One region of the Endozoicomonas sp. ALB115 genome, then DNA from elsewhere that is predicted to be linked to it. Evidence: predicted binding sites of a transcription regulator. Region 1 holds the regulator's gene; each other region holds the start of a gene.
What was found. The regulator FNR, encoded in region 1, switches genes on or off when oxygen is low (the NO sensors DNR and NnrR bind a similar motif). The targets are predictions, from matches to a motif close to TTGATNTANATCAA.
Positions count from the first base shown of each region.

Region 1 (3,245 bases):
CCTTTCCAGACCACCAACAGTTTTATGGAAACCATCGATCGTGTGGCTGATATGGCCCCGGACAGGCTATCCCTGTTTAACTACGCCCACCTGCCCCACCGCTTCAAACCACAGCGCCGAATTAATGAGCAGGATCTGCCTGCGCCGGAAGTGAAGCTGGACATTCTGCATCAGGCCACGGAAAAACTGCTGGATCAGGGCTACATCTACATCGGTATGGATCACTTTGCCCTGCCAGACGATGAACTGGCCATTGCCCGGGAAGAAGGCACGCTGCACCGGAATTTCCAGGGTTATACCACCCATGGTCATTGCGACCTGATCGGCATGGGCGTGTCTGCCATCAGCCAGGTAGGCGACACTTATATCCAGAACAGCACCGATGAAGCCCGGTACTGTGCAATGATCAATGAACAGCAGTTGCCAGTGGTTCGCGGCCTGAAGATGACCGCTGATGACAAAGTCCGCCAGGCAGTGATTACCCAGCTGATCTGCCACTTCAAACTGAACTTCAGCGATATTGAACAGCGGTTTGATATTCAATTCAGGGATTACTTCCGGGATGAGCTGGCAAGGCTGGAGCCGATGAGGGCAGACGGCCTGATCAGTCTCAATAGCGATGGCTTGCTGGAAGTACTGCCAAAGGGAACACTGCTGATCCGTAACATCTGTATGCAGTTCGACCACTATCTCCATCAACCGGAGATGAAAGAGAAGACGCTCTTCTCAAAGGTTATCTGAGTAACACTCCGGAGCAATCACCAGGCTCCGGAGCCCCTCTCCCGCCAGTACCGACAACGACTGATCATCCCGCACAGAACCGAAACCTCTCTGCAGCTCACCGGTTTATCAGAAAAAAACTGAAACTGACGACGACTTGCCACCACTATCACATTGATTTACTTGAAACATAAGTGCAAAATCTGCCATGTCCGTTAAATACCACGAACGAAAATTTAATCCTGTGACATAAGACAATGTCAGATTGATTTTCAGGGATAAAGACACACAACCACCAGGAGCCATGACCATACCATGATCAGGGTCAGCCCTGAGCTTGATAGATGACACGGCAGATGAGAGCTCACCGGAACCACCGCAGTTTATGACGCATTGCTGAAGCAGCACCAAACCCCTACCCTGGGTCTGCCCGGTTGCGTACATACCTGATTTACACTCCGGTAACACTTTTCATACACTTGGTTTTCCATAAACAGTGTCGAATTTCGCCAAATACGACTTTGAGGCCTCTCAATGACGTCAAAGCCCAACGTCCGACAGCCGAGCCATGTGGCCTGCAGAGACTGCAGCCTCAGCTCACTGTGCCTGCCACTGGCACTGAGCATTAAGGATATCGATCAGCTGGATCACATTATCAAGCGTGGGCGTCCTTTGAAAAAAGGCGAACACCTGTTTCTGGAAGGTGACCCCTTTACCAGTGTCTTTGCTGTTCGCTCAGGGGCTCTCAAAACCTACACAGCGACCAATGAAGGTGAGGAACAAATCACCGGATTTTACCTGCCCAGCGAAATTCTTGGCCTGAGCGGTATGGATACGGATACCTATCCGGTGTCGGCCCAGGCGATGGAAACCACCATGATCTGCGAGATTCCTTTTGAGCAACTGGAAACCCTTTCCGATCAATTCCCGGAATTGCGCCGACATCTGATGCGCCTGATGAGCAAGCGTATCCGTGAAGACCAGCAAATGATGATGCTGCTGTCCAAGAAAAACGCCGATGAACGTATTGCCACCTTCCTGATTAACCTGGCCAGCCGTTTTCGTCGCCGGGGTTTTTCTTCCCAGTCGTTCCGTCTGTCCATGTCGAGAAATGAGATGGGGAACTACCTGGGTCTGGCGGTAGAAACGGTTAGTCGTGTATTTACCCGATTCCAGAAAAACGGCCTGATCTCCGCCGTGGGCAAGGAAATCGAAATTCGCAACTCGGTTGAACTCTGTGCCCTGGCCGGGGGAAAAACACTGGAACCGATTGCTACCAACGCCTGACTTTATCCTCTAAAGAAGCTACCCTTTGAGGTGGCTTCTTCCTTTTTATCCATTGACTGACAGCGGCATGCTCCCTCCCATGCATACAAACGAATGTTCATCCGTTCAGGAATATCTGCGAACGCAAATCAGAACCATCGCGGACTGGCCCCATGAAGGCATCCTGTTTCGGGATATCACCACACTGTTTGAAAACCCGGAAGCCTGGCGTAAGGCCGTGGATGTCATGGTTCAGCGTTATGAGAACCAGACTTTTGATCGCATTGGCGCGCTTGATGCCCGCGGTTTCCTGCTTGGCTCGACACTGTCCTATATCATGAACAAGCCGCTGGCACTGTTTCGCAAGAAAGGCAAACTGCCAGGCAAAACCCTCAGTGTCGAGTATGACCTTGAATATGGCAAAGCCGTACTGGAAATGCATGAAGACACCATTAAGGCCGGTGAAAAAATTCTGTTAGTGGATGACCTTATCGCCACCGGAGGCACACTGCTGGCTGGGGATCAGTTGATTCGACAAGCAGGAGCCAGCACACTGGAAGCTGCAGCTATCATCAATCTGCCAGACCTCAAGGGCGCTGACAGACTCAATGCGGCGGGCATTCCAACCTATGCCCTGTGCAATTTTGCCGGTGAGTAAAACCACCCTCAGTTCAGAATTTCAGGGATGATACGATATGTCTCTTAGATCCAGGGTTAATGTCTGGATCTGAGAGCCCCTCCCGCAGTTACAGGACGCACAGACCGGGATCTACCCGGGAAAAGGACTTTGCAAATGGGAATATGCGCCAAGGAACTAAGGCACTATGTTGTTCGCCCCGCACTCAAGCATCTGGGTATGTGGAGCCCTACTGCTGAGAACCTGCTGCTTGGTACCGCAGCCAGAGAGTCCGGGCTTGGTTTTCATCTGAAACAGGCCAATCACCAGGCACTCGGTATCTATCAGATTTCTCCTCGCATGCACCGCAATATCTGGGACCTGTTTCTGGCACCAAACGCTGACTTATCCAGCAAAGTTCGGGGACTGGCCAGCCAGCGGGAGTTTCTTTCCCACCCCCATCATGAACTGGCGACCAACCTGGTTTACGCCACCGCCATTGCCTGGCTTATCTATCACCGCTGCGGTATTCAGATCGAAGATATTGATAAAGAAGACATCACTGCCATGGCCAGATTATGGCAAAAGCACTTCCACAGCAGAAACCCCGGAACACTCCAGAGCTTCTGCGAAAGCTATCAAA
Region 1 is NZ_JBLYZG010000017.1:21,591-24,835, reverse strand. It holds gene hemN (oxygen-independent coproporphyrinogen III oxidase) at 1-741, shown strand, start outside; gene fnr (fumarate/nitrate reduction transcriptional regulator Fnr) at 1,255-2,007, shown strand; gene ACO6VE_RS10260 (adenine phosphoribosyltransferase) at 2,087-2,644, shown strand; gene ACO6VE_RS10255 (hypothetical protein) at 2,780-3,245, shown strand, end outside.

Region 2 (3,245 bases), on a different contig from region 1:
GGGCACTATATCTGTTGATGAAGAGAATAAGGTTATCTATGCCAACGGTGTGGCCATTCAGGTCATTTATTCCAGCAGCCCGGATTCCATCGATTACACCCGGTATGGCATTAACAATGCCGTGATTGTCGACAACACCGGTAAATGGCGTGATAAAGAGGGATTGAGCCTGCATTTGCAATCAAAGGGAGTATCCAGGGTCCTGCTGACAGCACCGGGAAAAGGGGATATCAAGAATATTGTTTATGGGGTAAATCATAACGATATTGAGCCGGAAGATCAGATTCTTTCCGCCGCCTCCTGTACCACTAACGCGATCACACCGGTGCTGAAGGCCATTAATGATGAGTTTGGTGTTGAACACGGTCATGTAGAGACGGTTCACTCTTACACCAATGACCAGAATCTGATTGATAATTACCACAAGGGTGAGCGTCGTGGACGCAGCGCTGCACTGAATATGGTCATTACCGAAACCGGGGCAGCGAAAGCCGTTGCCAAGGCGTTGCCTGAACTTGAAGGTAAGTTGACGGGGAATGCTATTCGGGTGCCGACCCCGAATGTTTCCCTGGCCATCCTTAACCTGTCCCTGGACAAGGCCACCACCGTTGAAGAGCTTAATCGCTTTATCAGGGAGACCTCACTGTATTCCAGCCTTCAGAAACAGGTGGATTACGTCACCTCTGTTGAAGCAGTTTCCAGTGATTTTGTGGGTAGCCGTCGAGCTGGCGTTGTGGATGGGCAAGCCACTATTGTTGACGGCAAACGCTGTGTGCTTTATGTCTGGTATGACAATGAGTTCGGTTACAGCTGTCAGGTCAACCGGATACTTCAGTTTATGTCTGGTGCGATGTACCCGTCGGTTCCATAAAACACTCGTTTGTCAGTAGTGATGAACACTTCACAGAGTGACTGATTAGTGGTTCGGCTAATCAGTCACTCTGTAGATCCTGCCTTTTTCATATCTTATCCCGATTTACCATTACGACCTGCGAACATTGATATGGGTCAACAATGAGTGAGATTGGTCGTCCTCTAAATTGTAACCATTCTCATTTGCGTATATATTCAGATCAATTGACATTTTGTCAGGCAGCAACCATTCCACACTAAAACCCCGACAAAAAAACAGGTTCTGGCCCTGGCAGATGATTTAGGTGCAAATATCTGGGTCATTTTTGCGAGTTATTACCTGCTTTGCAGAAAAAACGCGTACAAAACTGACTTTATGATGCCTGTGGAGAAGATGTACATGAAGGTGACATTGGGTGAACTGAAAACCGGTGAATGTGGCCGGGTAACCGCTTTTGCGGATGCTGGCAGTGCTTACCGGCGGAAATTGCTGGCAATGGGCCTGACGCCCGGAACCCGGTTCACGGTTTGTCGTGTTGCGCCATTGGGGGACCCAATCCAGTTGGAAGTCAGGGGTTTCCAATTATCGATTCGAAAGGATGAAGCCGCTGTTGTAGAGGTTTCCAGAGCATGAAAAAACACGTTGTTGCAATTGTCGGAAATCCTAACTGTGGTAAAACAACGCTGTTTAACGCGCTGACCGGTGCCCGGCAGCGGGTTGGCAACTGGCCAGGAGTTACTGTGGAAAAACGCAGTGGTTTTTATACCTTTGCTGATAACGCCATAGAAGTGGTTGATCTGCCCGGAACCTACTGTCTTGATGTGGTTGACAGTGACGTTTCTCTTGATGAAAAGGTGGCGCGGGATTATATCCTGAAGCGAGAAGCGGATTTAATTATCAATATTCTTGATGCTTCAAATATTGAAAGAAATTTGTACCTGACCACTCAATTGCTGGATATGGGTGCTCCGGTCATCGTTGTGCTCAATATGATGGACGTTGCCAGGGAAAAGGGCATGGACATTGATATTGACAAGCTGGCTGAGGAACTCGGCTGTCCGGTGCTGCCCCTGGTTGCCAGCAAGTCAGGCAATATTAAAGCCTTTTTACAAAATATTAATGATTTTCTGAATAATGGTATTTCCGTAGCCCCGCCATTGAACCTTGGTGAACAGCTGGAACAGGCCATTGCCGTTATTGAATCGACCCTTGAAGCGTCTGTGAACCTTGATAGTCCTCTGTCCCGACGCTGGTATGCCCTGAAGTTACTGGAAGGTGACACTGTGCCTCTGCCGGAACTGACCTGGCAGGTGGTCAATGAGGCTACCCGGCAGCGTCATATCATTGAGGCTGCCCTTGAGGAAGATCTGGACATAATTCTGGCCAGTCGACGTTACGATGTGGTTGGTCAGCTTATGGAGTCAGTGATTCGTGAGCGGGGCGTGGTCAGTCACCGGCTGAGTGAATCCATTGATCGTGTGGTATTGAACCGGGTGCTTGGGTTCCCCATTTTCCTGGGTGTCATGTATCTGATGTTCATGTTCACCATTAACTTCGGCAGTGCCTTTATCGACTTTTTCGATATCTTTACCGGGACTCTGCTGGTGGACGGACTGGGCCACTGGCTGAACTCGGTTGGTGCTCCCGCCTGGGCAGTGACGTTACTGGCGGACGGTGTGGGTGGTGGTATCCAGACTGTATCGACATTTATCCCGGTGATTGCTTTCCTGTTTCTGTTTCTTTCCATACTGGAAGACTCGGGATACATGGCCAGGGCTGCTTTTGTCATTGACCGACTCATGCGCTTTCTGGGGCTTCCGGGCAAAGCCTTTGTTCCCATGCTGGTGGGCTTTGGCTGCAACGTGCCTGCGATTATGGCAGCACGGACACTGGACAATGAAAAGGACCGGCTATTGACCATCTCCATGGCTCCCTTTATGTCCTGCGGTGCCCGATTGCCGGTGTACGCGCTGTTTGCCGCTGCCTTTTTCCCGGAGTCCGGCCAGAATGTGGTGTTTATTTTGTATCTGGTGGGTATCCTGGCGGCAATATTTACCGGGTTGATTCTCAAGCAGAGCATCCTTAGTGGCGACAGTTCGCCGTTTATTATGGAGTTGCCCAATTACCATTTGCCATCGGTGACTCAGGTCATGTTACGCACCTGGGATCGTCTCAAGGCTTTTATCCTGCGTGCAGGCAAAGCGATTGTGATGGTGGTGGTCGTGCTGAACACCCTGAATGCTATTGGTACCGATGGCTCTTTCGGTCACCAGAACACTCAGAGCTCCATGCTCAGCAAGATTGGCCAAACCATTACCCCGATATTTTCCCCCATGGGCATGACGGAAGAAAACTGGCCAGCGGCTGTGGGACTGTTTACAGGTATTCTGGC
Region 2 is NZ_JBLYZG010000052.1:17,695-20,939, forward strand. It holds gene ACO6VE_RS18845 (glyceraldehyde-3-phosphate dehydrogenase) at 1-871, shown strand, start outside; gene ACO6VE_RS18850 (FeoA family protein) at 1,253-1,486, shown strand; gene feoB (Fe(2+) transporter permease subunit FeoB) at 1,483-3,245, shown strand, end outside.
Region 2: ACO6VE_RS18850 (FeoA family protein) is a predicted target of FNR. The motif match lies at 999-1,012, and genes of this name have one in related genera.

Region 3 (3,245 bases), on a different contig from region 1:
GTCAACTTTTCTGCACCACGAATACCCGCAGTCAACGCGGTCATTTCATCATGACGGTAAATGGCATCCGTCCAGAGGAACATGGGAATGGACGTTGATACCGGGTTGGTCAGTGTCGGAAAGACCGCAAAGGGCATGGAGTAGCTGCTTTCACGGGCACCAGTACCACCACCGGGAATACCCACATTACCGGTCATTACCGCCAGCATACAGATAGCCCGACTGGCCTGCTCACCATTGGCGGTGCGTTGAAGTCCCCAGCCCTGCATAATATTGCAGGGTTTGGTCATGGCAATTTCACGGGCCAGACGGATGATGGTGTCTGCCGGGACACCGGTTATTTTTGCCGCCCATTGCGGGGTCTTTTCAACACCATCATCGCCTTTGCCCAGAATATAGGATTTCCAGGAAGCGCCTTTCGGTGCGCTGGCAGGCAGTGAGTTTTCATCGTAGCCGATGGTGTACTTGCCCAGGAATTCATTATCCACCAGGTTTTCGCTAATCATCACCCACGCCATACCGGCTACCATTGCGGCATCGGTACCCGGTCGCAGAGGAACCCACTCATCATTGGCACCCAGGACCGTATCGGTCATGCGCGGATCAAAGGTGATCATACGTGCATTACTGCGTTGCCGGGCTTCGGTCAGATGATAAACAATACCGCCGCCACTCATCCGGGTTTCCGCCGGGTTGTTGCCAAAATTGACCACCAGCCTGGTATTCACAACATCTGACGTACAGTTATTATCTACCCAGCTGCCGCCGTACAAATACGGTAAACTCACGGCAATCTGGGCCGTACTGTAATCACCATAGTGGTTAAGATAACCGCCCCAGCAGTTCATCAGACGGGCGATCGGTGTGGCGGCTGGTGGCCAGGATTTGGAAACCGTGCCTCCCAGCGTACCAGTACAATAGTTGAGATAGATGGCTTCATTGCCATACTCTTTTTTGATGCGCTTCAGGTTATCAGCGATGGTGTCAAACGCTTCATCCCAGCTGATGCGCTCAAATCGACCTTCACCACGCTTACCGACACGCTTCATTGGGTATTTCAGACGGTCAGGGTTGTAGACGCGCTTGCGGAAGGAACGACCACGGAGACAGGCCCGAACCTGGTGGTCACCATAGATATCGTCACCGGTGTTATCGGTTTCGGTATGGATGATCACACCGTCTTTTACCTGATGACGCAGTGCACAGCGGGAGCCGCAGTTGACCGTACAGGCAGACCACACTGACTTGATCTCTTCAACCGCAGGTTTGGCCTCTGTCGCAGAAGCTTTCACAGGTAGTGTGCGCGCAGCAACGACTGCCGCACCGCCCGCAGCGGTTCCCCACTTCATAAACGTTCTTCGCTTCACCGTGGAAGCAAGCACTTTATCCACAATTTCTTTCATTGATATCGCCACCCCATCATAAATACTGGTCGTGATCACAGATTGCTCAGACAATTATCAGATTCTGCTTTCCCTGCAGACATAAAGGTGTGAACAAAAAGTGCCGCCAACCAAATGGTGGGCATTATAATTGGACAGTAATTAACCGGCAGATGACCTGAATCAAGACCATGTGATTTAAAGTACAACTACGTACTAACTCAGGAAAACTACATATTTCAGACAGCAATAAAAAAGCCCCATGGCCAAAACCAGGGGGCTTTCAGAAAGACGATCGTCTGCGATCAGGCAGTCAAACTTCTTACGTCTTCTACTGAATCCAGAGTCAGCGCTTCACGGGCCAGGCTCTGGCAGTGCTTATAGTTCAGACTGCGAACACGGGCCTTAACCACCGGGATTGCCGGGACACTGATGGACAGTTCCTGAACGCCCAGGCCGACCAGGATAGGCACCGCATTCGGGTCACTGGCCAGGCTGCCACAGATACCCGTCCACTTGCCTTCTTTGTTGGCTGCTTTCACCGTCATATCGATCAGGCGCAATACTGCCGGGTGAAGACCATCGACCCGTGCCGCCAGTTTTGGATGACCACGGTCAACAGCCAGGGTGTACTGGGTCAGGTCATTGGTACCGATGGAGAAGAAGTCCACTTCTTTAGCAAAATGATCGGCCAGCAGCGCAGCGGACGGCACCTCAATCATAATACCCACTTCAACGGTGACGCCTGTCGTTTCCTGCTCTTCCAGCACCAGTTTTTTCACGGCACGGAATTCATCCAGGGAGCTGATCATCGGGAACATGATACGGGCATGACCGGCATGAGCCGCCTTCAGGATCGCACGAACCTGCTTGCGCAGCATGGTCGGACGGTTAATACCGATACGCACGCCACGTTCACCCAGAAACGGGTTCTCCTCTCTTGGCAGGGGCAGATAAGCCAGAGGCTTGTCACCACCGACGTCCAGAGTACGGATAATGACCGGGCGGTCTTTACCCATAGCGTCCAGAATACCTTCGTAGGCTTTTATCTGCTCATCCATGGTGGGTTCGGTTGCACGTTCCATATAGAGGAACTCGGAACGCAGCAGACCTACCGCTTCAGCACCCATTTTGACCGCTTTTTCCGCATCGTCCTGGTTGGCGATATTGGCAGCGATCTCAACATGATGGCCATCCAGAGTCACCGCAGGCTGGTCCGCCACTTGCAGCGCCGCAGCATGTTCCGCCGCCGCACGTTCCTGGCGGGCAACGGTTCTGTCGATCTCTTCCTGAGTAGGATTAACCAGCATGTAACCCTTGTTGGTGTTCAGGATAACATCGGTACCGTTCTCATACTGACGAACACTGCCCGGTACGTTGACCAGGTAAGGAATACCCAGGGAACCGGCCAGAATCGCCGCATGGGAAGTCGCGCCGCCGTGCAGGGTCACGATACCAATCACGCGCTGGCGATCGAGAGTCACCACTTCAGAAGGCGTAATGTCTTCCAGACAGAGAATGGTGTTTTCCGGCAGCTGATCGGTGCCGCCTTCAACGCCCATCAGGTAACGCAGAACCCGAAGACCAACGTCTTCTACATCGATGGCCCGGGCCGCCAGCAGCGGGTTATCCAGCTTGCGCATTTCATCCGCTTCGGCCAGAAAACTTCGGTGCCATGCCCACATGGCGCTCTTGCCTGCTTCAATCAGTTCACGGGCACGATCACTGATCGCCGGGTCGTCCAGTAACTGCTGATGGGCAACAAATACTTCCGCATGACCACCCACATGATCCGCTTCCATTTTAGTCACCAGCTGCTGCAGGGACTCCCGGGCTTTCTGGATACCGTAGCCAAGCTGACCC
Region 3 is NZ_JBLYZG010000035.1:36,730-39,974, forward strand. It holds gene ACO6VE_RS15560 (DMSO/selenate family reductase complex A subunit) at 1-1,457, opposite strand, end outside; gene ptsP (phosphoenolpyruvate--protein phosphotransferase) at 1,688-3,245, opposite strand, start outside.
Region 3: ACO6VE_RS15560 (DMSO/selenate family reductase complex A subunit) is a predicted target of FNR. The motif match lies at 1,556-1,569, and genes of this name have one in related genera.